DNA from 2 places in the Rummeliibacillus sp. NPDC094406 genome. Region 2 is predicted to be linked to the other one. Evidence: riboswitches for the same ligand, from Rfam matches in the RefSeq annotation. Region 2 holds a riboswitch; the other holds the start of a gene.
What was found. A riboswitch is a leader RNA that binds a small molecule or an ion and turns the genes downstream of it on or off. The one in region 2 is predicted to bind cyclic di-GMP.

Region 1 (3,508 bases), on a different contig from region 2:
ATGAAGTTTTTACCGCTTCATTGTAATAAGCAATTGTTTCCTCCTCCAAAGTTGGATTGTTAGTGCAGCCCCTTATAATCGAAGTAGGAAAAGCACCTTCCCACCCTCGCCAGCCAAAGTTAATAAATCCATCTTGGTCAGGTTCGGTGTTTCTTAAAGAAGCTTGAATAAGCTGAGTAACCGGTATTGGTTTATAATGAACAAATGAAAAAATTGACTCTACCAAATCCTGTCCAACATTCCCCACATATTTAATATACTGATTATAAAACTTTTGAAATGAAATGCCTGGTATATTGCGTACCCCTTTGGCAAGTACCGTAAGTGTTTCCTGAATAGATGCGGGAAGTTCATTAAAGCGTGTGACTACGGGTGGATTATAGATAAATGTATTTTTAACTACATCAATTTCAATGATTTTACCGGCGATTTCCATATCATCCTGGCTTAAGTTAAATGGATCATAGCCCGATCCACCATCTCCGGTTGTTAAAACAAGTTTTCCTGTTTCAGGTGAAAAGTTTAAGCTATTGACACCATTATGATTAAAAAATGGTCTTCTTATGTTAAGTAATGTCCGTCGTTTTTGAGGTTGACTTTTTCGTTGTACAACCCATTCTTCAACTGTATCAATATGATCATATTGAGTTTCTCTATTTATCCATTTTAAGTTTAAAGTTGTGGGATCACACGGGTTATGTTTAAAAGGTTTAGGAAGAGCACCCGGACCTTGTGTTCCAGATACTGAATAATGAAGATAAAACAGACCGTTATAATAAAACAGGGGATGAAACGCTAGTCCTAGCAATCCCCGTTCATCATATCCTCTACCCGAAACACCCTGTTCAGAGGTACCTAGTTTTAAGATTTGCGGGCGAATATCTAAAAAAGTATTTATAACTCCATTTCCTATGTAAAAGATTTCTCCTACCTGAGTAGCAATAAATAGTCTTTCAATTGAGTCACCCGGAAGTATTGCTGTTTTCAAAACAGTGGGTAAATTTATCTTACTTACAATAGGCTGTAAACTAACCTTAACTTTTCTCAACTAACTTTACACTCCTTCTAACTGTTTTCTTTTTCAAGAATATGATTAGAACTGTTCTATTAGTACCTAATTAGGGTCTAGGAATCTGACAAGGTATTCTAATTTTGTAAATCAAGCAATAGGAACCTAAAGGGAATTGAGTTCAAGAGAAGCACGATTAATGTGGATAAGATTGTCAACATAACATGGGGTGGTTAAGATAAATCTAATGATACAATCATTCCTTTTGTCATTCTCATTTGCTTTTCCTGCAATTAGGGAAGGAGTAGAAACTTCCTCGGAGTATAATCATCTAGTGGTACTTTATTATCCACTTCCTTCTAATTATTATCAGAAAATCCCTTGAATTAATCCGATATTCTTTCGAAAAAAGTACTAGTGTAGAAAAATGTTAATAAGTAAATTATACTGTTATATTGGTAGATGAATGTGATATTTCGATCATTTTTCTTAAAAAAGGCAAACTTATTGAAAGGTAAGGAGCAAAGCTACGAGTCTAAAATCCTCTTGGATAATGATAGTCGGATTGCCAAGATAAGAAGTGGTTATTTGGCTACCCCCAATTTTTTGTTGGGGTAGTTTTTTCGTTTAGAAGAAGTGCTGTAATGAAAGGCAGCTTACATTGTCAGGTCATGGATATAGAGACAGTATCTAAAAAATAGTTATAGAAAAGGAGATTAAAGATGTTAGTTGTTGATAAGCCAAAATATAAAATGGCAATTTATGAAGCAAAGAAAGAAGTGCACGTTCAGGTAATAGGGTTTATTAAAGCAGATCTTGTAGAGGAATATTTAAAGGATTTACAAGAAACCGTAGCAAAAGTACCAAAAAATACTTATACGTTTGTAGTTGATGCAACATACCAATCACCCCTTCCTTCAAAGGTTTCAGCAGGGCTAGGGGAAACTATCTTGTTTTATGTTTCACTTGGCTTTAAAGATATTGTGCTCGTAAATCCTAAATCTAAAATTTCTAAAGTACAAGTTCGAAATGCTCTAGAAATAATTGATTTCCCAGGAACAGTAGTTGATCATGTTTCTGAAACAACTTTACGCTAGTTTTTAACTAATCGAATCTATTTTGGAGAGGAACATCACGATGCATACAACAGAAGATTTATATACATATGAAATCCTTACAAAGGACCAACCAGATTTAATTGAAAAGGCAGCAGCATGTATAGCAAGAACATTTATTGGAGTAGATGTTGCTGGTAAATGGGTGCAAGAACCGATAATCGGGTACGCATTAAAATTACCTTACGAAGATTTCTATCAATTTACAAAGGAATATATCGAGACAAATGCTGACCAAGGCTACTGTGTTGTTGCGCTAGATAAAGAACAAAATGTTGTAGGCGCACTAGTCGGGGATACAAATGCCCTTGAAATTATCGAAGGCGATATTTTTGGTGGCACGTTTGCTGACATGAATATAGTAATGCGGGTATTAGAGGATATCGATATACGTTTCCTAGAAGATTATAAAAAACGTTATGGAAAAGATATGGAAGATGGAGAAGTATTACATGTATTTTTATTAGGTGTAATTGCTGAGTATAATCGTCATGACATTGTACAAAGGTTAGGCGATATATTAACTAAAAAAGCAACAGAAGAAGGCTTAAGACTTATGTTAGCTGAAGCGACAAATCCGAAGTCAATGCGGTTGCTGGAGAAGTATCATGGTTTGACAAAATATGTAGACGTAGAAGGAAACTTTATTGTTCATAAATATGAAAACAATGAGAAGCTATGCAATATTCCATCGACTGTAGCAGATGGAATTTACATCATTGTAAAACAGCTATAAAATTTCATCATTAATACGTTAGTAGAATAGGAGATTTTTTTTTTCATGGAAGCTATCATGCTAGGAATTATTGTCGTTTTATTATGTACATCTTTGTATTTTGCTTACCAATATTTTACGCTTAAACGTCATTCTCATATAAATAATGACGTTACAAAAGAAGTGAAGGAACCATCAGCAGGTCAAGTAAGAGAGCAATTTCAGTTATTTGCAGAAAATGTGAATGAAAAAGGTGAAAAACTTACTGAACATGGGGAATACGCAGCTGAGAAGGCTGATATTGTAAGGGCCGCAATAGATGAGGTTGGTAAAGGATTAAAAAAGCAATTAATAGCTACTGAAGAGAGTTCTACTTCTATCCAAGACATGACAGAGGCTATTGAAGAACTATCTATAAGATCAAACCAAATTTCAGAACAATCGAATACTACGTTAGAATTGACGCAAGAAGGTAACGAAAAGCTAAAAGATTCGATGGTGGAAATGGAGCAATTTAATCAAACGATTAATACAACATTTGGTGCAATCAATATACTTGGAGAAAAATCGCACGAAATTGGTAAGATTGTTAAAGTAATTACGGGGATTTCAGAGCAAATAAATTTATTAGCATTGAACGCAGCTATCGAAGCAGCTCGTGCAGGTGAA
Region 2 (3,508 bases):
TTTGAAAACGGTGTTCATGGAAAAATTGAAGATTTTGAAGCATATGATGATATTGATTCTTTATGGTATTTTTATAAAAATGCATTAGAAAATTTCTTAGAAAATGGAGAAGGTGAAATTTATTTCCCTAATACACCTATCGAAATTAAGTTTGAAAAGAAAAATAAAAGTAATTTACTCTTATCAGTAGATGAACAGCTATTAGTTAGCGATACTAAAGAATTTATTGAATCATTTTATGAAAAAGGAAATGAGTTTGCGGATTTTCTAGATTATATTTCAGATTACACTTATAAAAGTGATTTTAGAAAAGATTTAGAAAAGCTAAAAAAATATAGATAGTATTGTAAGAAGAGAACGCTCATTAATTTGAGTGTTTTTTTCTTCTAAAATTCTGGGGAAATTAAAGAGCCTAACCCAGTATATAAGTTGACTATAGAAAGCACTACTTCAGATCATATCTTTTAAACTTGAGCTTAAAGAGTAGCTTATCTCACAATTTGATAAAAAAATGGCAACCCTGTAGCTCCCCATCTCATTTCATAAATATGTAATCTCCTTATGATACAAAATATTGGAAATAATAAAAAGCCCTATTTTTATTTAAATATTCTCTTACTACTTTTTACATATTTTCACCTTAAGCATTACCCTATATGTATTCTCATTTCATTAACAACCTGTGAAAGACACTTATACAGCCATCGCTCAGTAGGTCCTTGTGCTAGTCCTTTTACATTAAATTTATTATAAGATTCATTTTTATGGGGCGATTCTAAAATAACTAAAATAGAGCTATTTTTTTCACACTTTTCATAGATATATCTTCATAATTGTAGTTAGGTGAAAATACACACGAATTCTCTTCCAATGTAATTTTATTTACTTAAATAATTAATGTGTATCTATAGACATTCGATACTTTATGCTTATCACTAAAATATTTTTTATCAACCACTATTTCTTGATTATTATATTTAATCCTTTCTAAAAATACCTTTGACTCCTTCATCTGGACTTCAAGGCAAGCAAAAATATCATTAGTTATTTTTATAGGATATTTGTTATTGATAAATTCAATTGTAAATAAATAGTAAATACTCCGTATATTTTTACCCACCCTCCCTATCCCCGTCTATTATTAATTGTCTAAACCAAAAGATCTAACTTCTTTTTTCAGTTTCATCTAAGTTAAATAGGTCCATAACAAATTCATTTATTTGATCTTTTAATGGAAAATATAGTATAAATTGTTCTTTGGTAATTATTTTCACTATGCTATTCTTTATTGTATAAAAATTGAATAGGCAAACCTAAAGAAATTTAGGGACGCAAAGCTATAGGGACTAAGGTTTATAACTATGTCAGCCAGTTGCCAAAGAGTACATAATACTTTTTGTTTAATAAGGTCGTAAAAAATATTGCATTTATCTGCAATCCACCGAAAAATGATTTTTTAATATAATTTCTAAAAGACGAATTTTTCATCTTTTAGCGTTTTTCAGTGCTCTCATTTTTTATGTGGGATTTTTTTATGATTTCCTTATTTGAAATTAAGCTACTCTTCTTTGAGTAGCTTTTTTATGTGCTCCTTAGGAAAAAAATTCATTAGGAGGAATTATGTATGAAAGTAGTAAAAATTGTAACAGTGTCTGCCTTGGCATTGAATTTAGTCGGCGGTCCATTGAATGTTTTAGCAAGTGAAAATCCGAATGGAAGCATTGTCAAAACTTCAGCTGAAGCTAGTACTAATCCTACGATCGCTTCGGTGAAAATATTTGATTTGTATGAAAAAGAGATTTTAAAAGCATACGATGACGTATTTAAAATGGCGAACACGAACATTAAATCAATCACTAACAACGGTGGAAAATATGCTGATTCTACTATTGATAAAGCGATTGATGGCGACATGAATACATATTGGGAAACTGGAAAACCGAATAGTGCATCATTTACAAATGAAGTCGTGATCCAGTTCGATGAAGCGTCTACGTTAAATAGAATTGTCTACGCTGCCCGTCAATCTTCTGCGAAAGGTAAAGGTTTTGCCCAGCAGTTTAAAATTTATAGCTCCACTACAGATACAGGCAATGATTTTACACTCGTTTCATCTGGTGAATATACAGGTTCTACTGGAGATATCGTGGAAATTCAGTTCAAGCCTACAGAATTTAAACGAGTAAAATTTGTTTTCACTAAAGCAAATCAAGACTGGGCAAGTGCATCAGAGTTAGCCTTTTATAAAGAAGATACGTTAAACGATAAAATGGCGAAGTTATTTACTGACGGTACAATGAACAAAGTTTCACCTGAATTCAATAGTATCGAGCAAATTAACGCACTAGAAGCAGAAGTAAAAACTCATCCACTATATCCTACTTATAAAGAGAATATAGAGTTAGCTAAAAAAGTGATTAATGGTGAAGTCGTTACAGAAGGAAGAATAATAGTAGCCGAGCAACATGGGGATATGGTAAAGCATGCGAATGAAAAATTAAAGTTCGGCTTCGGCAACAATTTGCAACCAACTGGACTTGCTGCTCAGCCGGGCGATCAAATTATCGTTTACGTTGATGCATCGACAACTGGGCCATTACCACGCTTAGCTTTTGCACAACAAGAAGGTGCTTGGAATAGTTGGAGACAAAGTGTAAGCTTAAAAGTCGGTAAAAACGTCATCACTGTTCCTGCAATCACTAAAACTTCTTATAATAAAAAGGAAGTCACACCGGGTGGAACAATTTATATTGAAAATCCATATACAGCTGAACAGCAAGGTAAAGCACCTACATTAAGATTTGAAGGTGTTGATCGCATTCCTTTTGCAACGAAGTCTATAAATGTCGATGAGTTCAAACAATTTTTAATCGACTATAAGAAAAAAATTGATGAAGATATAGCAAAACATCCTAATGTTGAAGATCGCGAAGTGCTAGATATCGTAGAAATCGTTAGTGACCATTTATTCTGGACAGGTACTGCAACAGGTGCTTACAAAACGTATATAGAAAATGGCTACAGCCCACTACAAACAATTGAATCGTATAATCGTCTAATGGACGAATTATTTAAGTATTACGGTTTAGATGGACGAAATGAAAAAAATGACCCTAAATTAATTAGAGAAAACGTACGACTTGCACAGCCTTATGCGTATATGTATGCGGCTGGCGATCATATCGGTACACTGGATGATGTCGTATCCAATATCTTAGTTCCATTTGAAGAAAAAGGTGGCTCATGGGGCGTTATCCATGAAATCGGTCATCGCATGGATATTGGAGTACGAACTATCGGTGAAGTAACAAACAATATGCTTCCGCAGCATATGTCAGCATTTTACGGCAAAATCGATGGACGTATCCCTTATGAAGCGAACGTCTATAAAAACGTACTGAAAGAAAATTCAAAAGATTATAACAATCAAGGTTTATTTGAAAAACTAGCTGTTTATTGGCAACTTGAAATGTATAGCCCAGGATATTGGGGTAAATTAAATTCTTTA

Region 1: it holds a riboswitch for cyclic di-GMP, as region 2 does, so the genes downstream of both, ACIQ4I_RS20020 (hypothetical protein) here and ACIQ4I_RS13495 (NPCBM/NEW2 domain-containing protein) in region 2, are expected to answer to the same signal.

Annotation. Positions count from the first base shown of each region.
Region 1 is NZ_JBIWGZ010000011.1:56,275-59,782, reverse strand. It holds gene ACIQ4I_RS20025 (PQQ-dependent sugar dehydrogenase) at 1-1,048, opposite strand, end outside; cyclic di-GMP riboswitch class I at 1,497-1,582, shown strand; gene ACIQ4I_RS20020 (hypothetical protein) at 1,732-2,106, shown strand; gene ACIQ4I_RS20015 (hypothetical protein) at 2,147-2,860, shown strand; gene ACIQ4I_RS20010 (methyl-accepting chemotaxis protein) at 2,906-3,508, shown strand, end outside.
Region 2 is NZ_JBIWGZ010000004.1:401,980-405,487, reverse strand. It holds gene ACIQ4I_RS13500 (hypothetical protein) at 1-342, shown strand, start outside; cyclic di-GMP riboswitch class I at 1,297-1,380, shown strand; gene ACIQ4I_RS13495 (NPCBM/NEW2 domain-containing protein) at 1,625-3,508, shown strand, end outside.